DNA from 3 places in the Brevibacillus halotolerans genome. Region 3 is predicted to be linked to each of the others. Evidence: predicted binding sites of a transcription regulator. Region 3 holds the regulator's gene; each other region holds the start of a gene.
The links. The regulator Rex, encoded in region 3, represses fermentation and respiration genes when NADH is low (regulators of the CRP and FNR family bind a similar motif). The targets are predictions, from matches to a motif close to TTGTGAAATATTTCACAA.
Positions count from the first base shown of each region.

Region 1: a site for Rex is predicted at 5,406-5,423, ahead of O0550_RS05635 (NarK family nitrate/nitrite MFS transporter). Genes of this name have one in related genera too.
Region 2: a site for Rex is predicted at 5,369-5,386, ahead of O0550_RS11135 (DUF438 domain-containing protein). Genes of this name have one in related genera too.

Region 1 covers NZ_JAPTNK010000003.1:147,234-154,301, forward strand. The annotation lists gene O0550_RS05620 (molybdopterin oxidoreductase family protein) at 1-1,979, opposite strand, end outside; gene O0550_RS05625 (hypothetical protein) at 1,966-3,006, opposite strand; gene O0550_RS05630 (Crp/Fnr family transcriptional regulator) at 3,228-3,935, shown strand; gene O0550_RS05635 (NarK family nitrate/nitrite MFS transporter) at 3,996-5,288, opposite strand; gene O0550_RS05640 (TIGR04053 family radical SAM/SPASM domain-containing protein) at 5,549-6,655, opposite strand; gene O0550_RS05645 (hemerythrin domain-containing protein) at 6,684-7,068, opposite strand, start outside.
Region 2 covers NZ_JAPTNK010000007.1:10,678-17,745, reverse strand. The annotation lists partial or broken gene O0550_RS24665 (non-ribosomal peptide synthetase) at 1-1,012, opposite strand, end outside; partial or broken gene O0550_RS24660 (condensation domain-containing protein) at 986-2,326, opposite strand; gene O0550_RS11150 (hypothetical protein) at 2,688-3,206, shown strand; gene ric (iron-sulfur cluster repair di-iron protein) at 3,617-4,324, shown strand; gene O0550_RS11140 (Crp/Fnr family transcriptional regulator) at 4,546-5,235, shown strand; gene O0550_RS11135 (DUF438 domain-containing protein) at 5,541-6,770, shown strand.
Region 3 covers NZ_JAPTNK010000011.1:141,239-148,306, forward strand. The annotation lists gene dinG (ATP-dependent DNA helicase DinG) at 1-1,369, shown strand, start outside; gene O0550_RS15215 (ComEC/Rec2 family competence protein) at 1,450-2,391, shown strand; gene O0550_RS15220 (redox-sensing transcriptional repressor Rex) at 2,403-3,026, shown strand; gene O0550_RS15225 (amidohydrolase) at 3,064-4,356, shown strand; gene O0550_RS15230 (hypothetical protein) at 4,454-4,633, opposite strand; gene O0550_RS15235 (hypothetical protein) at 4,767-5,477, shown strand; gene O0550_RS15240 (cell wall elongation regulator TseB-like domain-containing protein) at 5,496-5,978, shown strand; gene O0550_RS15245 (hypothetical protein) at 6,178-6,708, shown strand; gene O0550_RS15250 (AAA family ATPase) at 6,701-7,068, shown strand, end outside.

The DNA.
Region 1 (7,068 bases), on a different contig from region 3:
CCGCGGCGGGTTTTTAATACAACAACCTCATCATGCTTGATGCCATATGCCTCTGCTGTTTCAGGATGAACCTCTAGCAATGGATCGGGATACATTTCTTTCAAAAAAGGAATCCGGCGTGTCTGATTACCAGAAAGATAATGAAAGACTACACGCCCCGTCGTTAAGCGCAACGGATATTCCTCGCATGGCTCTTCTGCTGGCGGGCGATAAGGCAGAGCACAAATCTTCGCCTTGCCATCAGGATGATAAAATTGTTTATCTAAAAACAAATGCGGCTGTCCTTGATCCTCATCTGATGTACAGGGCCAAAAAACGCCATTATTTTGTTCAATTTTTTCATACGTAATGCCCGAATAATCTGCAACAGCGCCCCGAGACAGCTCCGTTAGCTCAGTAAATATATCGCGTGGAGATTGTAAATGTCCAAAATATTCTCCCCGTCCCATTCGTTTGGCAATTTCAATTTGAATCCACCAATCAGGCTTAGATTCCGCATACCAGTTTTGAGCTTGGTTGTGACGAATTACACGTCCTTCAAGATTTGTGGTCGTGCCTTCATCCTCTGCCCATGTTGTAGTTGGTAAAATCACATCTGCATATTCAGCCGATTCCGATAAATAAAAATCCACACAAACCATAAAATCAAGTTGCTTAAGTGCTGACCGTACATGATTCTGGTTAGGCGCACTTACCGCGGGATTCGAACATAACAAATAGAGAGAACGGATGGTTTTATCTAGCATCAGTTGGAACATTTCGTAGGCAGATACCCCTTTTTTCGGCATCTCACAAACAGGTACCCCCCAGCGCTCTGCTACTAGCTTTACATCCTCGGGATTATCCATTTTACGATAGCCCGGTAATTGGTCCGCTTTCTGTCCGTGTTCACGTCCACCTTGTCCGTTACCTTGGCCTGTTAATGTTGCTACCCCTGATTTGGGACGTCCAATTTTTCCTGTTACTAACGCCATATTTGTATAAGCTGATACATTATCTGTTCCTTTCGATTGCTGTTCCACACCCCGACAGAACATAACGATCGCATTTGGAGCCTTCCCATATATCTCGGCAGCACGAATGATTTTCTGGATGTCACATCCTGTAATCTCACTCACATATTCTGGTGTAAAGTCCTTTACCAATTCCTTTGTTTCCTCAAAACCATTTGTGTGGTTTTTCACAAATTCTTCATCGACATACCCTTTTTCAATCAACAGATGAACAATTCCATTTGCTAAGGCTAAATCGGTCCCCGGACGAATATCTAAATGAATATCGGCTCGTCGTGCTAACGGTGTTTCACGTGGATCGACGACAATTAGGTACCCCCCTCGATTCTGAACCTCCCAAATACGAAACATGCTCGTGGGATGGCACTCCGCAGCATTTGATCCCGTGATAAACAAACAATCCGTCTGATGAATATCTGTCCATGGAACCGTGGAGCCTCGATCAATTCCCAGGCTACGATTTAAGCCTGCTGCCGCTGATGACATGCAAAAGCGACCATTGTAGTCAATATAGCGTGTTTGTAAAGCAATCCGAGCAAATTTCCCGGTTAAATAACATTTTTCATTGGTCATCGAAACCCCAGAATAAACAGACAGGGTATCCTTTCCATACTTCTCTTGCAGTTCCTGATACTTTCGGACAATAAGGTCTAAAGCTTCGTCCCAGCTAGCTTCTCGAAAGCCTTCTGATGTTCCTTTTAACGCTGCATTATCACGAATTAACGGACGTTTGATCCGATCAGGATGATTCACCTGCTGATAAGCTGTTGTTCCTTTAGGACACAGCTTGCCTAGATTAACGGGAAAATCATAGCGAGGTTCTACCCCGATGATCTTGTTAGAGGCAATGTCCACTCGCAATTTCATGCCACATTGCATACCGCAGTAGCTACAGTGAGTATCAACAAGCCTTTCACCTGGATGAATTTTGTTGGGAATCTGTTTTTGAAATTTATCCGTTGGCATGCTGGTTGCCCTCCTCCTTCAAAGTTTGATGTGTTGGTTTACCTGTAAAACGGAACATCCGATATTTGCGGCGACATGGAAGGCAAAGCTCTGCTAAGTGAAAGCCCTCCTGCATTTCAAATGCCATTTGATTTTTTTGTAGCACCTCGATAACATCGTTCGATTGCTCTACGGAGACGAATTCTGCACCGCATAGCTTACAGGTTTTCATCGATTGTTCACTGTAATGAAGTCGATAATTGCGTGCAAACACACTCATTGGACGGAATGGCACATGCGCAAGCTTACCAAACGGCAGATAAATTAATGTAATAATAACAAAGAACTGATGAATCATTTTTAATACAGGATGACCAAAGCCTGCCAAAAAGACATTAGATGCGGTTAAGAATAGACCTGTGATACTGATAGCCATTAATAAATATAGCGGTAAAAAATCATAAACAAAGCTTTGTTCTGCACGTGCTTGCATATCCTTATACCGTCGATACAAGGCCATTGAAACACCAGCAATCACCATAAAGGCGCTAATGTTTAAAGCATTATAAAAACAATAAGCTAAGATTCCATCTGCCTGAATCGTCATTAAATCAATTCCCATAAATACAACCGTGTACATTCCGTTTATCGGCATCGTAAAATACATCCAGCCAAAAACAAGCGGGAAGGTTACGAAAGCGGCAAGCATACAGCCCCATCCTATCAGGATATGCTGCGTCCAACGATACCAATGGCGATTCCAGATGAAGCGATACGTTACCAGTTGTTCGGTAGCTGTTTTAGGGCTATTTTTACGAAAAAGTAATTTTATCCCCTTTTTAATGATAAGCTTAGTAGGTGGACGTTCTGCCCACGCGCCAAATCGATATAAAAATCCGCCAATAAACACGATTGTGCCAACCATATACCCGTATAAGGCTAAATCCATATGTGTAAATGATCTTGAGCCTACATATGATAAGAAAAACAGCACCAAGATTATGCAAAAGGCTCTCTTGGCAAATTTGGATGCAAAAGCACGATCCATGATCTACTACCCCCCTGTAATTTTTCGTTTGTTTTGCCCTATTTTTTCTTTTTTAGGTGATGATCGATTGTCATTGTACTTAATTCAATTCTTGCTCATTGTGATGAGCATCACTTATTCCTGCACAAATTTTTAACATTGTGAAATAGTGCCTTTCATTTCTAGTTATTCATCGCTATAATAAAACGCAAGAAAACGTCAATTTGCATGGAGGTCTCGTTGTGGGCAATCAAGGATTTACATTCATTCAACAAGTCTCCCCTGACTTTACCCAGCATCTAAAAGAGATTTCTATTTCTAAAAAATTTGCTGCTGGCTCCGTGCTTTTTATGGATGGAGACAAGGCTGATCATTTATACCTGATTGAATCCGGACAATTGAAACTGACAAAGACGACGACGGACGGAAAAGAATTAACTCTGCAAGTCTTCAGCGATGGCGAACTAGTAGGGGTACCCGGATTGTTCGAAGAGAGCTTAAGCTACAACACTACCGCCAGCATGTTGCAAGCGGGTGAAGTCAACATTATCCCCCGCCAATCCTTAGAACGCCTTCTCTTGAAAAATGGGATGTTCTGTGCTGAGTTTTTGCGGTGGATGGGTATCATGAATCGCCGTATCCAATCCAAATTCCGTGATTTGTTGTTAAATGGCAAAATCGGAGCACTATACTCCACGCTTATCCGGCTGAGTAACAGCTACGGAGAGCCACATGAAAAAGGGATTTACATTACGCTTGCTCTTACTAATCGAGATTTGGCTCAATTTATTGGGCTAACCAGAGAAAGCGTAAACCGCATGCTGTCCGATTTAAAGAAACAAGATGTCATCGAGCAAAATTCCCAAGGAAATATTTTAATTAAGGACCTTACCTTTTTAAAAGATGCCATCTGCTGTGATGATTGTCCCAATGAAATATGTCAGATTTAAAAGAGAGTCTTGGTCACTGGCAACCAAGACTCTTTTGTTTGAATCAAGCCGGGTTATACTCTAGCACTTTACCTCGGCATTTTTACGTGCATAGAAGTACCACAGCAAGATCAAAGCTACTGCATAAAACACCAAGAACCCATATAAAGCGATATCTGGAGCACCCGTAGCCTTAATCGACATACTAAATGATTTTGGAATAAAGAATTGCCCGTAAGCCGCAATAGCCGATGTAAAGCCGATGACTGGCGCCGCTTCCTTTGGAGGAAAGATCGTAGGCATCATACGTGTAACGGAGCCATTGCATATCCCCGTCGTAAAGAAAATCACGATGAAACAGGCGAAAAATGCCCAGAATTCCTTAGCATTCATGAAGTAGATAACACCAGCCGTAGCAGCGATCAGCAGAATCACATTGTAGAGAGTTACCCTTGCCCCACCAAGCTTATCTGCCAGCATACCACCAATCGGCCGAACTAATGCTCCTAATAAAGGACCAATAAAGGCATATTGCAACGGATTCACATCAGGAAATTGGTGCTGTGTTAGCAATGGAAATGCTGTTGCAAAGCCGATAAAGGACCCGAAGCTCATCGTGTAGAGAAACGAACAAATCCACATATGCTTGCGTTTAAAAATAACCAATTGATCTGTAATCGATTGCTTCATCGGAAGATTATTCATTCCAAACATAGCTGCAATTGTAGTCAGTAAAATCGGGATTACCCAAATAAATCCAGCATTTTGCAGCCATAGTTGCGTTGTATCGCTCGTTTGTGGTCCACCAGCGATATTTCCAAATACGCTAATTCCAACTACGATTGGTACTAGAAATTGTGCTACGCTTACACCAAGATTCCCAAGTCCCGCGTTTAACCCCAAGGCAGAGCCCTTCTTCGCTTGTGGAAAAAAGAAACTAATATTTGCCATGGAAGAAGCGAAATTACCACCACCAAAGCCGCACAAAATGGCGAGCAATGCCATTGTCTCATAGGAGGTAGACGGATCTTGTACAGCAAATCCAATCCAAATGGCTGGAATTAACAAAGTCGCTGTACTGAATACGGTCCAATTACGCCCCCCAAAGATCGGAACAACAAAGGCATATAAAATACGCAGTGTAGCACCTGAGAGACCTGGAAGAGCAGCTAAGCTAAATAGTTCATCTGCTGTAAATTGAAACCCGACTTTATTCAGATTCACAGCAACAACCGACCAAATGGACCAAATACTAAAAGCAAGTAAAAGAGCTGGAATAGATATCCAAAGGTTACGGTTGGCCACTTTTTTGCCTGTAGATTCCCAAAATTCTGGATTCTCAGGCTCCCATTTCATTACTCCTTTTGTTGACATAGGTTACCTCCTCTAATAAGTTCAAACGCTCAACCTATTTTTTTAAACGAAATTGAACTTTTTTATATATACAACCTTTTTTACATCACAAATCATACCCAACTCTTATATAGTGCTTTGTGATTTTAATCACATGGTTTTGCTTTTTCACATTTTGTACAAAAATATATTAATATATATAAAATTAAAAATGACATACAAAAAAAGCAAGCCATGTCAACCTAACATTTCTTGCTTCTTTTCCAATGTTCTATTTATGGTCATTTTGTTGTATTAAAAGTGGCCCAATGATCTTGTCCATAGCCTTCTTCCCATTTTGGCGGGATATACATGCATGAAGGATCGCTTGCCAAATAATCCTTTGTCATGGCATAAGCACGGGCGCGTGATCCGCCACATACCTGATTGAAGTTACAGACGCCACATTTACCCGAATAGCCATCCGGGTAGCGTAACGATTGAAAGACTGCGTGATTACGATATAAATCAGCCAAAGGTGTTTGGCGTACATTTCCGCAATTAATTGGTAAAAATCCGCTTGGCTGAACATCCCCTACATGAGAAATAAACACAAAGCCTTTGCCGTCCGTAACGCCTCCAGCTGAACGTCCTAAATGATCCATTCTTTTCACTTTCTCAGGTTGGGTATTCAGGCCCTTTTGTGTTGCAAAGTATAGTGCTCTCCGATAGGCAGGGGCCGCTGTTGTTTTGATGCTGTAGCTAGCAGTCTGACTCTTCTCGATCAGCCAGCGATAAATGCGCTCCTGCTCCATTGGGGATACCGCATCACTTGCCTGCCCTCTTCCTGTAGGAATTAAAAAGAAAACACTCCATAGAACTGCGCCCCATTCTTCCACCATCTGGGACATTTCTTCTAGTAAATGCGCATTATAAACAGAAATCGTTGTATTTAATTGAACAGGTAACCCATGTTTTTTCAATATAGCCAACGATTTTACGGTAATATCATACGAGCCTGGTGTTCCGCGGAAATAATCATGCACCTCTGCGGTAGGACCATCTAGGCTAAAAGCCCAGCGTGATAGCCCAGCCTCTTTTGCTTTTACGATCGCTTTTTCTGTTACACGCGGCGTAGCGCTAGGTGACATAGAGACACGTAATCCAATTTTTACTGCATAATCGATTAATTCATATAAATCTTCCCGCATTAATGGATCGCCGCCAGTAAAAACAAGAAGAGGATTACCCATTTCTTTGATCTGATCTAACAATTCCTTCCCTTCATCTGTACTCAGCTCGTCGGGATGACGATTGGGCTGCGCTACGGCTCGACAATGCAAACAACGCAATGCACACGCACGCGTCACTTCCCAAATCACGATAAAAGGATTCTGGTCGTAATTCATCTAGTTCACTCCATTGGCATGATGGTATCTATTTATAATGTTTGGAGATTGTCTGATACAGACTATCCTTTTCAGCTAATGTCAGCAGTTTATTGGCCATCGGGTACAATACCCGATCCTCCTTGATCGTATGCTCTTCAAATAGCTCATCAAATTGCTTCAGTAAACAAACCATCGTCGAGGTTTTTTGTTCCAGCTGCACACACTGATTCAATTCGGTCCCAATTCGATCTGAGATCTCTAATAATCGGTCATGTTCTGATTTAATGAGCAGTAATGGCTCCTCTAATGTTGCCAGTCGACTCGTCAACGTAAAAAATAAAATATCGTCCTCCACCATAATGTGCCGACGGAAATCTGTTTGAAGGAATTGAAGGAAACGATGTAAATCTTCATGCAATGCTTCGTTCCAT
Region 2 (7,068 bases), on a different contig from region 3:
TCAGCTCTTCTTGTCTATTTGAACATACATACTCGCCACTAGTTGAACATACCGTTGCTTCCGTAGGTCCGTACGAATTAAAAAAACGACGGTTTTTCCCCCAACGAACAGCAACAGTAGCAGGACAAACTTCTCCACCTACCTCCAAGGTTTGAAGATGCGAAAGCTCTGCATCAGGAAGGATAGCCATTACCGAGGTTGGGACTGATGCTATAGTAATTCTTTTCTCATGCAACCAATCAATCAATTGTTTGCCTGGAAATAAGCGTTCCTTCGTATCCATGCATATTGTACCGCCGCTAGCAAGTGTCGGAATAATTTCACAGACTGAGGCGTCAAAGCTAAAGGAACAGAATTGTACCATCCTGGTTTCAGGCGATAATTTATGCAAATCGCGTCTTGCAAAGATTAAATTACTGAGACTTTTGTGTTCAATCATGACACCCTTTGGCCTGCCAGTCGAACCAGAGGTATAGATGACGTAAGCCAAATCATTCGGATGGGGAGAACATAGTGTTTCCAAGTGACTTTTTACTCTTGGAGCGCGCTCTATGTCCGCTACAAACTGCAAAACGTCGATCCTCTCTCCCAAAAAGCCAATATCCGATAGATCAAGCTCCCCCGTTGTAAGCAAAATAGATGCGGCACTATCCTTTAGCATGTACGCAATTCGTTCCAGTGGGTAATCAGGGTCAATAGGCAGATAAGCAGCACCAGCTTTACTTACAGCCAGCAGGCTGACAATCATCTCGATGCTACGCGGAACCATGATCGCGATTATGCTTTCTCTCCCAGCTTTTTCTCGTAATGTATGTGCCATACAAGTAGACAACTCATCTAATTCCTGATAGCTTAGTGCCTTCTCCCCAAACTCTACCGCAGGATGCTCTGGTATCTTACTTACCTGTTCTGCAAATAAATCGACAAAGGTTTTCTCTAGCGGAAATTCCTTTTCTGTTCGATTCCAATCAACTAAAATCTTTGTTTTTTCTTCTACTGAAAGCAGGTCCAATTCTTTGATGCACTTCTTCGGGTCTCTTAAAGCGCTTTCAATGATTGTTCGGTACCGCTCGCTCCATTCCCTAATCTCTTCTTGAGTAAATATCTCCAGATGGTGATCAAAATCGAGCTGATAGCTTTTCATCTCACGTCGATCTTTAATATGTAGAACTAACTCCTGTGCCTCGTATCCACTGAATTGTATGTCAGATGTATAACGTAAATCATCCTGCATATCGAATTCTAACACCTGAAATTCCATTGCTATTGAAAAGAGCTGCTGGACGTCTGGGTGCTGCTCTCTCACCTTGGACAACAATGTTTGATAGGGATATTTCTGATGCCGAAGCATTTGCCTTTGCTGTTTCGCGATCTCTTGACAATGACTAACAAAATCCAAATCAGGATTGATCAGATGGCGAAACGGGAGCGTGCTTGCAAACATCCCAAATGTATGTTTATCACGAGCATTTGAGCGATTGCTAATAATATGTCCTACGGTAACATCTTTCTTACCCGTGATCCGATAGAGGTATAAGTAGAAGGTACCTAGAAAAAATACATTAGGGCTGATCCCATATGTATCACAAAAGCATTCAATTTGATTACGAAGATCATGTTGTATGAACAGGCTATGTCGTCCACTAGCGATATTGCGAGACAACTCATCTTGATCACTAAGACTTACTAATTCTGGAGCTTTTTCGAACTGACTACTCCAATAGGCCTCATCCAATGAAAAGCGCCTAGACTCTAGATATTCCCTTTCTCTATCGAGCATCTCTATATAGGAAGGCTTTACTTGCTTCTCCCGCTCTTCCCCTTTGGCTAGCTGCTGATAGCAAGCAACGATTTCTTTAATGGCATATAGCATGGCTACACCATCAGCGATCAGATGACTGAATTTCATATAGAGAATTGTCTCGGTATCTGTTTTTTGTAGTATGGCAAAGTAATACAATGGCCCTTGCGAGAAGGAAAAAGGCTGTTTCGTGGTTTGACTAAGCCATTCTTGAATTGCCTGCTCTCTCTGTTCATGAAAACGAAAATCAATTATGGGTATACTTGGATGGGTGTCTTCGGAAATCATTTGCATGGGAAACTTATTTGTATCGGATTGGCTGAAGATCGTTGTGAGGCGAATTGAGTCATTTTCACTAATAAAATGATGAATTGCTTTAATCAAAAAATCATGTTGTAGGCTTGAAGAAAAAGCAAACGAAGTAGCTAGATTCGTTGCTCCTACATTTGGATAGATATTTTCCACAAACCAAATTCGCTTTTGGGCATTGGTCAATGGATAGGACGGAACTGCTTCTACGTGCATAAATGCTGCCCTCCCATATGTAAAATTTTAACGACACGACACAAAACCTTACCTCCACAAAAAAAAGAAGCATTGTATAAAAACTTATCCTTTATACAACGAACTATAGATAACTATTTAGTAAGTAACACATGGCGAAAAGATTTTTAGGCATTCCTCCTGTAGTCATAAAAGATAAATTTTTATGGTATATATTTATTATTTAACCAATACTTTACTAAATTATCCTAATTCCGCCTTGAAATGTCAATCGAATCTGAATATTTTTATTACATATAAATTTTAAAGAAATAAAAGGATTAAATACCAATTTATAGAAATGAATATATGTTTCTACATTTCATTCAAGGAGAGGGTTCAAATGAAAAAAAGTCTTGCCGCTCTGATGGTCAGCACACTTTTAGCCAGCATGTATTTTTCTCCAGCTTATGCTGCAACAAAAGCAACAGGAGTTGACTCCAAATCGATTACAAATGTAAAATCATTGGATGCAACGGTTTCCGATCCAAATCGATTCAACGGTTTACGTGTTAAGGTAGTCGATGAACCTACCGTATTTCTTATTATGGATGGAAAGAAAAGAGGAATTGTTAGCGAGGCCGTGTACTTCAGATTATTCCGTTCATGGGATGGCATTCAATCATTCTTATCACTTGATGGCATCCCTGATGGACCCGTTATTAACGAAAATACACAATTGATCAAATATCAAAACAACCCAACGGTATATTTAATAGATCATGAGAACGGAAGAACTGTGAAACGCGGCTTTGTTAGCGAGGCGGCATTTAACAAATACAGCTTTGATTGGAATAAAATAATTACGCTTCCCGATTCCTTGCAAAATACCATTCCTGATGGTACTCCCATCACCCATTAAAAGTTACGTTTAATAGCCGGAAAAACACCTCTTACCGTAGTTGCTTGTCTTTCCTGTGTGATGGACTGCCAACTTTAAGAGGTGTTTTTATGTTAGTTAACAGATCGGGACACAGCCATTTAGTCTCTTTTGTGTAATGTAAGAAATCCCTTACTTCTGCCCTTCGCCTACAAGCAAAGCATCACCCCAAAATACCCCCTGGTTTTCTAAAAGCTCTCCAGCTAAAATACGTTCACCTACTACCTACTTTTTAATACGTACTTTATCTTCCCTTTATAAAATGAATGGATGTTTAAAACAAGTGATGACAAAATTAACACATTTTAAGTGATTGAAATCACGACATAAATTTAAAATTATTCATATTCTTAATCCAGATACAAAATTTTAAACTTTATGGAGGCATTCATATGGAACATACATTTACCGAGTCTTCTATTATTGGTGAGATTGTAACAAAATTCCCAAAGGCAAGCGACCTTTTCAAATTATATAAAATAGATTTTTGCTGCGGTGGTAATAGACCCCTTATTGACGCTATTCAAGAAAGAAATTTATTGGCTGATGAGGTGATAACAAAATTAAACACACTGTATCATGATACAAAGCTTTTACATGAATCTGTAATTGATTGGACAACTGCCTCTTATAGCGAATTAATTGACTATATTGTGAATAAACATCATCGTTACTTAAATGAAGAATTGCCACAGCTAAGCCCTTATGTAACAAAAGTGCTACGCGTTCATGGATCGCAACAACCACATTTAGCTCGAATTCATACGTTATTTCATGAGTTAAAAACAGAATTGGAACAGCATTTAATAAAAGAGGAGACTGAGGATTTCCCATTGATTTTAGCATTTGAGCAGCAAGCAACAGATGAAAATTATACAAAACTCTGCAAGGTAGTGGAAGAATTGGAGAATGAGCATAGCCACGCCGGCAATATTATCAAAGAGCTTCGGACCATTACAAATGACTTTACCCCACCAGAAGGAGCTTGCGGTACTTATCGTCTGGTCTACCAACGCCTTGAGGCACTTGAAGCCGATTTATTCCAGCATATCCATCTAGAAAATAATGTGTTGTTCCCACGTGCAATAGCACGAACCTAAGCCTCTTCCTAAGAAATGGGACATGAGTAAAAAGTCGCTCATATCCCATTTCTTCTATATTTTATGGGTTGAGTATAAGATTTCATGAAGCATGTAATGTCCCAATTTGCAAATACAATGGCAAAACCCTCTAACCTTCCTTCTAGACCAGTCTTTTGCTACATGTAGCCATTGATATTATATAGAAAGAATATGCCTAGATTGGGTAAGGAGTTGTCTATATGAAAGAAGATTTATTTCAGAAGCATGTGCGAAATATCCCCCTTTTTAACGAACTTTTGGATGAAGAGCTTCAAACTATAGTGGATATTTCTCAGGTTCGAACGTATAAAGCAAGGTCTTTTGTATTTTTACAGGGTGATTCACTTGATCGTATATTTTTTATCCATTCGGGTAAGGTGAAAATTCAAAAAACAGATAAAACCGGAAGAGAACAGATTGTTTCTGTACTCCAAGCTGGAGAAATGTTTCCGCATGCGGGATTCTTCAAAAAAGGTACTTTCCCAGCAAATGCCGAGATACTAGAGCTTGCAGAATTAGTCGTTATACCAATCGTTGATTTTGAGAATGTTTTACTTCAGTATCCTCGATTATGTATTACATTGTTTAAAACTCTAGAAGAAAAGATTGTGGATCTCCAGAATAGATTAGAGGAAAAAATTCTTCATGATACCTATGAACAAATTATTATGCTATTGCTTCGCTTATGTAAATCAAATGGCATCCAGATTCAGGATAAATACAAAATAACGACTCAATTTACGAATCGTGAACTCGCGAGTATGATTGGCACTTCTCGGGAAACAATTAACCGCACAATTAATCGGTTAAAAAGGAAAAAGCTGATTGATATTGATGAAAACGGATTCTTTATTCTGACTCCAGAAAGATTGCAGGAAGAAATCGCATAATGCAAACCTCTCCCGCCTAATCTTTCAAAATAAGAAGTTCATCATTCAAGTTGATTAGCTGCACCTTTTCATAGCCTAAGTGCTATCCCCCATCAGCTTCCTTACACAAATTCTAGTAAAGCCTTCAAAAAGTTTGTGATTTCACTCACAAACTTTTCATTCTCTCTATGCTACACTTTCATTGAGAATCACTATCACTCATTGCTAAAAGTGAGCAAACTGGCAAATTGATGGTTTTAGGTAAATAGATCGCGTTGGTTTTTTATCAAATGATAAGCACAAGCAAATAGTAAAGGAGAATTCCTATGAGTGAAATAATTAATAATCGTGAACAAAAAAGCATGAATTCAATTGAAAGACAAGCTATTTTAAAAAAAATCATCAAAAATCTTCATCAAGGGAAAAGTGTAGAAGATGTGAAGGCTCAATTTGAAGAAGCTGTTGGGAATATTACGGTTGCAGAAATTTCTCAATTAGAACAAGCTCTCATGGAGGAAGAAGGAATTCCAGTTGAAGAGGTACAGCGCTTATGCTCGGTTCATGCTGCCATTTTTAAAGGTTCCATTGAGGAAATCCATAGATCAGACAAACCAGAAGACCAACCTGGCCATCCGATTCATACCTTTAAGCTTGAGAATAAAGAAATAAATCATCTTGTGAACTTCAAACTGAAGCAGCATTATGAGCATTTTGAAAAAGAAGATAAGAAAGAAAACGTCTATTTGCTTATGGAAGATTTAAATCTATTGCTGGATATCGATAAACATTACAGCCGAAAAGAGAATTTACTTTTCCCTTTCTTAGAGAAGTATGGCATTTATGGGCCAACAAAAGTCATGTGGGGCGTCGATGATGGTATTCGCAATAGCATTAAAAATGTTAAACAAAAATTAACAAACTACACTGGAGACAAAAAAGCAGTCTTAGATGGCCTTTCTTTTGTTATCCGCGAAGTCAATGAAATGATTTTTAAAGAGGAAAATATCTTATTTCCTATGGCATTACAAAATCTTACGGAAGACGAATGGATTAAAATTGCTCATGAAAGTGATGAGATTGGCTTTTGCTTGACAAGTCCTGCCGGTGTATGGAAGCCTGGAAGACAAGCTATCGCACAACAGTCTATATCTGAAGGTTTTATTCGTTTGGAAACAGGCATTCTCTCTTTAAAGCAATTAGAGCTGCTCATGAATCACTTGCCCGTGGATATTACATTCATTGATCAGGATGATGTGGTACGTTACTTCTCCCATGGAAAAGAGCGGATTTTTGCTCGCACGAAAGCAGTAATAGGCAGAACCGTTCAAAACTGCCATCCTCCGAAAAGCGTTCATATCGTTGAAAAACTCTTAGAAGATTTTAAAGCTGGTAATAAAGATTGTGAGGATTTCTGGATTAAGTTTCAGGACAAATATGTATACATTCGCTATTTCGCTATAAGAAGTGAAGATGGTGAGTATATGGGTACTCTTGAGTTTACACAAAATATTAGTCCTATTCAAGAAATTGAAGGCGAAAAACGAATACTCTCCTAAGCTTGGGATTGTCATGAATTACCTTGACCGTTTTCGAAGGAGGTTGAATCCTAGCCTGTATAGCGATTCAACCTCCTTCAGCGGTTCAGGCTATTGACTCTTCTTAGGCAATTAAAAATAAATAGTGGTTCGAGTTGTGAGAGCTTTTTTATGATCATATTCTATATTTTTGAAGGCGTTATTGCTCCAGAAAATAATGAGGATTCCCTATTTAGTAGCTATGGTGCCTTTCTTATGGGCTTGTAACCAGACTACTTTTAAAGATTATCTTTACTTCATTTAAATTTAGTTTACATAA
Region 3 (7,068 bases):
TCAATTGGTAGAGCAGCTTGGAACAGAAGGAGAAAAGCAAATGCTACTCCTGCTAGCCAATGAGTTGAAAATGTGGCAACCAGCTGAAAAGGCAAGAATAGAACAGCACCTACAACAAATGAGGATTGAGCAGCAAATGCTAAAAGAGGCTGTTACGAACTGGCTACAACTCTTTTATCATTGGGGTTCTGAACGGGGTATGGATACAGGGGAATCTCAAAGAGCTACACTTCGATATAAAACAGAAGACTTTAAGAAAAAATATAAGAAGCTTGCAAAATCCAGCGATCTCATTTTACAAAAGTTAGGGAATGTAGCCAAGGAAATTGAACAACTGTTACGTATTCTGCCATCCTCTAAAGGGGAAGCTCCGTACTCCTTACAGCGGTTGCAAACGGATGCAGCTGGTTTAGTAGAAGAAATCAGTCAAGTGGCTGTAAAGCTTCATTTTTTGTTAGTAGAAGAGCAGGATGAGTATGTAAGCTGGATGGAAATAGAAACAAGAACATCCCGCAAACAACTCTTTTTCTTTAAAACGCCACTAGATATAGCTGATACCTTGCGTACAACTTTACTGGAGCCAAAACGCAGTATTATTATGACCTCAGCGACACTGACAGTGAAGAATAGGTTTACTTACTTTATGGAGCGAATGGGTTTTGCTAATCTTCCAGAAGAACGGGTCGAAACACTCTCACTCCCATCGCCCTTTGACTATGCGCAGCAAGGACTCATCCTGATTCCCTCCGATTTCCCTTCTGTAAACAAGGAAGGAGAACAGCGGTTTGTTGAAGCCGTAATTGCTGGCTGCGTTGATGCTGTTCGAGCAAGTGAGGGGCGAACAATGATTTTATTTACCTCATATAGCATGCTTAGAACCGTTTATGAAGGAATGAAGAGCTTACTCGAGGGTGAAGAGTTTGAACTATTAGGCCATGGAGTAGATTCAAGTAATAGAAGCAAGTTGGTACGTCGGTTTCAAACCGGGACAAAAACAGTGCTTCTGGGTACGAATAGCTTCTGGGAGGGTGTAGATATACCTGGAAATGTACTGAGCTGTCTGATCATTGTTCGTCTCCCTTTTCAACCGCCCAACCAACCGCTTTTAGAAGGACGTTCGGAGCGGCTGAAGGCCGAGAAAAAGAATCCTTTTATGACGCTTTCCTTGCCCCATGCAGTTATTCGTTTTAAGCAGGGAGTGGGTCGATTAATACGTCAACAGACAGACAGCGGTGTTGTAATTGTATTTGATACACGCATCATTGAATCTAAATATGGTCGTACGTTTTTGCAATCTTTGCCGCCTTATCAGGTAGAGACTGGTCCCTGGACCACATTACGTGAGCGAATAGCTCCTTTTTTACAATAAAATCAGTCCCTTAGGAAAAACAAATCTAAAATGATTGTATGAATTTTACCCAAGCCATAAAGTAGGAGGGAAGCAGATCCATGACTACAAAACGACATAACCTATGTCTAGTTATTTGTATAGGCATGATGATCTTTGCATTATCCCAACCCGTTGAAGCAAGCCGCCCCATTGCGATAGCACATCAGCAACAGCATATTGAGGACCCCGATGCTGTTGAACAGGAGGAAGATTTTGTTGGGCTTACCACTACTTTTTTCTCTTTACCAGAAGGAGAATGTACGCTCATTCGCTTCCCTTCTGGTAAAACGATGCTAATTGATACAGGGAGCGAAAAAGATACGGAAAAATTGGTTTCCTTGCTACTTGAGCGCCATGTTACAAAAGTCGATTACCTGTTATTGACAAACGATTTACCTACTCATATTGGCGGCTATGATAAGCTTGCGGAGAAAATTCAATTTGATAAGATTTACATGCCAAAATTGACAGCCTTCGTAATTCACAGTAATATCCATATATCTAGGGAAAAGCAAGTTGTGTATGTAAAGGAAAAGGATCAATTACTGGATGGGAAAGATGTGGTGATCACATTTTTACATCCCAGCGAGAACCTGTTTTTATCACCACAGGATAATTCGCTTGTGTTTAGTCTGACCCAAGGAGAGCTCCAGTTTTTGTTCACCAGTGCCATCAATGAAAAAGCAGAGGAGCGTTTGTTTGCGAAATACCCTTCTTTACTGCCGGCTGAAATCTTAAAGGTTGCGGCACAAGGCAGCAATCAGGCTTCTATTCAATCCTTCTTAACTAAGGTTGATCCCCAGATTGCTGTTGTGCAGACCGGTATTGTGCGTGAGCAATGGAAAGACTCCATGCGTGAGGTGGTGGAGCGTTTGGAGGAATCATGGGCAGATACGTATGTGACTAGCCGGGATGGGTCAATTACCATTCTCTCTAACGGACAAGATTATAAGGTTTTAAAGGCAGTCAAGACCTCTACACGTGATAGACAACGAAGTTAGGAGTGCAATTTATGGGGAAAGTACCAAAAATTTCTGAAGCGGTCGTTCGCCGTCTGCCGATCTATTTGCGATATTTAACAAATCTACAGGAACTACAGGTAAAAACGGTGTCTTCCCAACAGATGGGCAAAACAATGGATATTAATCCAGCCCAAATTCGAAAGGACCTGTCTGCATTTGGTGACTTTGGCAAAAAAGGCATTGGCTATGACGTAGATTACTTGATTGAAAAGATTCGTCATATCTTGAAATTGGACCAAGTGATCCATGTAGCGTTGGTGGGGGCCGGTAATCTAGGTCAAGCGATTTCCAATTACAATGTGTATTTAAAAGATAACATGAAAATTGTTTCCATTTTTGATGCCGACCCGCAAAAAATAGGTAAGGATTTAGGGGGATTGGTCATTGAACCGATTGATAAAATGGAAGATATCATCAAGGAAAAACAAATTCGGATGGCGATAATTACAACGCCAGCCTCCGCCGCACAGGAAGTGGCAAATAAATTGATCGAAGCTGGAATAGAAGCGATCCTCAATTTTGCCCCAACAACCATTCGCACCGAAAAAGAAGTAAAAATTGATCATAACGATTTGACTTCCAGCTTGCAAAGCTTAGCGTATTATTTAAACTAAGTAATGACTAACAGATAAAGGGAGAGTGTCTACGTTGATGAAAATCATTACCAACGCAACCGTAATTACTGTTAATGAACAAAATGAGGTTATTTATAATGGAGCAGTTGGCTTTGATGGGGGAAAAATTACATATGTAGGTAAAACGCCAGAAGATTTATCAGCATATGACGAGATCATTGATGGAACGAATAAATATCTAATGCCAGGATTTATTAATACACATGGTCACGTAGGCATGTCTCTACTGCGCGGATTTGCGGATGACCTACCTTTAAAACAGTGGCTGGAAGATAAAATGTGGCCAATGGAAGGTCAATTTACAGCGGAGCATGTGAAATGGGGTACAGCTATTTCCATTATCGAGATGATTCGTACCGGTACAACTACCTTTGTAGATATGTATGATCATATGGATACAGTAGCACAGGAAGTGGAAGCATCCGGGATGCGCGGTGTATTATGCCGTGGGGTAATTGGTTTCTGCTCAGAAGAAGAACGCCAGCAGAAATTACAAGAAGCTGCATCTTTCGCATCACGTTGGAACGGAGCAGCCAACGGTCGTATCCATACCATGATGTCGCCGCATGCACCTTATACGTGCTCTCCTGAGTACATCCAGCAAATCCTTGAGAAGGCTATCGAGTTAAACGTACCATTACATATCCATATGTCTGAATCAAAAGCAGAAGTAGAACAAAACGTTCAGGATTACGGTGTACGCCCTGTTGCTCACTTAGAAAATCTAGGTGTATTTAATCACCCTACACTAGTTGCCCATGCAGTGCATTTAACGGATGAAGAAATTGATACATTGGCTAAATATAATGTTAAAGTAGCTCATAATCCAATTAGTAACTTAAAATTGGCAAGTGGTGTAGCAAGAGTGCCTGAGATGCTTGCGAAAGGTGTTTGTGTAAGCTTGGCAACTGACAGCTCAGCAAGTAACAACAACTTAAATCTATTTGAAGAGCTAAAATTAGCGGCTATCCTGCATAAGGGTGTTTCCTATGATCCAGAAGTGGTTCCGGCAGAAGAAGCGCTTCGTATGGCTACACGTTATGCGGCAGATGCTGTGTTCCAAAAAGACAGCTTAGGCTCCTTAGAAGTAGGGAAAAAAGCAGATATGATTATGCTAAATGCGGCTCAAGCACATTTCCAACCGGCAAATGATCCGATTTCCCATGTTGTTTATGCAGCAAATGGCTATGATGTAACAGATACAATTGTTGATGGTCATTTCTTAATGAAAGATAAAGAGTTAATCACAATGGATGAACAAAAAGCAATCGCTGAAGTGAATCGTGTGTTTGCGCTATTAAAGCAATAAGCTCATAAAAGTCGCCTCTCCATATGACAAAGGCTCCTGCCAAGTGGTTGATACGGCAGGAGACAGTGTAGTGTAGGTGTGTAGGCAGAGAAAAAATTTAATCCGTCCGTTGCATCTCTGTTTGCCATAAATCTGTAAGTGAGGAGTGACGAACAGAGAGCGTAGCGGTAGGTGGCAAGGTACGCAGCGGTGAGGACAGACCTACCCAGGATTCGTACAAATCGTGTTGTTCCCAACCCTGTTTTGGTAGGACAAGGCTCCTGTCGGTTTGATTCACACGCTCACCTCCTTGTGGTGTACTGATAGTATGGCTCCTTCTCATGACTCTATAATTAGTAAGTTTTCCACGTGGTTCTAAAACCTTCTTGTATCTCATAATTGTTAGGAGATACGCAAGGGAGGGGTTACCCATGTACGTGAAGCAACGGTATCTTTGGCTGTTGGTGCCAATATTAGCTTGCTTATTTGGTTTGGGTATATTATTGGGACAAGCAACAGACAAGCTATCTGTAGCACAAGACAGGACGAAGGAGCTACATGACAAAAGTAGATGGAATGCCGATCAAAATCAAAATAACACCAATCTAAAACAATTGATTGATCAGCTTTTTGTAGAGAAAGCAACTCCATTTGGAGTCAAGATACAGAATCAACCTTTTACAGGGAGCTATCGAGGCAATCACTTTCAACTAACAGGAGCATTACAGGGGAAAAAAGTGAAAATTGAACGTAACAATCGAGGTGCTTCGCTCGTCATAGATAATGAACTACGGGATTTGAACGTACTGCCCTATGCCTTGTTTACACCATCTGAGCATGCCTCAATTTTGAAGGATCAAATCTCACAGCTACAGCCTGTCGCACTCGTTTCAAGAGATGAAGCAGGTTTGCGAGGGTATAGCGTTAGCCTACAGCCAGAAAAAGTCAAAGACCTTTTACGAGAATGGTTGGGACCTTCTTTTCCTGTAGAAAATGAACTTGTACAATTACAGCAATCAACTACAATTAACTATCAATTGTGGTATGATGATGAAAGAAAACAGTTGAAGCGTATGGTCGTCTTGCTTCAGTTGAAGAACCAGAAGGGCGATAGATCAGATCAACTGATTTTTAATTTTTAGGGAAGTAGGAGAATCATTGTGTGGAAACGCATCTTGATCATTTCAGCATGTGCGCTTGTTGTGCTAGGCGCATCCCTGTATCAGCTACTTTCCAGCTTATTGTCTGAGCGTCACACGTTAGAAGCAGAGGCCAGAGCATTAGTAGCAGAAAAAACAAACATTGCTGAGATCGATACGATAGAAGAATATCGAGGACGGGAAGCCTATATTGTAGTTACAGGCAAAAACAAGGTAGGAACCCCAGTGGTGGCTTGGTTTAGCAAAGAACACGTCACATTTGACTTGCTGGAAAAAGCTTTTCCTCGCACAAAAGTTAAACAAGTAGCGGAAGCCTCTTATCCAGGAGCCCAGATCGAACGCATTGTACCTGGCTTAGAGGGTGATAAGAAGCTATGGGAAGTCACTTTAGTGGACAAGCAAAATCGTTACAACTACGTATATTATGATTTTTTGACTGGTCAAAAAATACGGGCATATACGTTAAATATTCCAAAATCATAAGACGACCCGTTCCTTCTGGAAAGGGTTTTCTTACTTTATCACCGTTTTTCTCTTCTTGAAATGGAATTGGTCGTAGTTCCAGCAAATACATAGCAAAAAGGTACCATAAAAATGCTATACTTGGTTTCGTAACTGATAATAAAGCCGTTCTGAACGGAACAAATAAAAGTTTTTATGAGCAAAGAAAGGGGAGTTATTGGTGAAATTACGTAAAGTACCTATGTTACTGTCACTGCTTGCCGCACTTACGCTCCTCTTTGGTGGCTGGTTTTTATACCAAAAGATGCAGATAGAAAGTCCATTACGAGAAAAGGCACAACAACTAACGTCGGCTACCTTGGTCGATTTTAAGATGAATAAAGAGCGTGTTGATATGAAGCTACAAGTCACAAATCCAGATAAATTTGTAGAAGAATACCCGGAGCTGTTAAAAACACTTCAAGCCTATGCACGCGGGAAGGCTTTTGATATAATGCTTACCAATCAAGCTGATTCACTCAAGCCGGTCTGGAATGAGGGGCTATTTGGACTAACAGAGGCCATCGAAGGCAAGGCTTATAGTCAAATTCCTGCCATTTTAGCTCAAATGAAAGATCGTTATAAGCTTGATGAAGCATATGGACGCATTGACGATGCAAATGTTTATATTTTTTTGAAACGAGGAACTGATGAATACTACCAAATTATTCCTCGTAAACAGTCAACAAGCGAGGTGGTAAACCTTGGGTAAAGAAATATTATTTGGTGTAGTACCAGCGGTTATTGTTTTCTTGCTGTTTTTGGGCATTAATATTGGACCATTTTTGCTGTTTGGGGCAATTTTAGCAGGTACATACTTGTTGTTTTCCAAACAAGGTGGCATGCAGATTGGTTCCGGTAAAAGCAAAAGTGGCAGTCAGGTTGTGAAGAAATCCAATATTACCTTTGCCGATATCGGAGGACAGCAACGTGCAAAAAAAGAAATCAAGGAAGCCCTAGATTTCTTATTGCATAAAGATGCGATCGCTCAATACGGAATTCGTCCCTTAAAGGGTGTACTGTTAACGGGGCCTCCTGGAACAGGTAAAACGTTGATGGCAAAGGCCGCCGC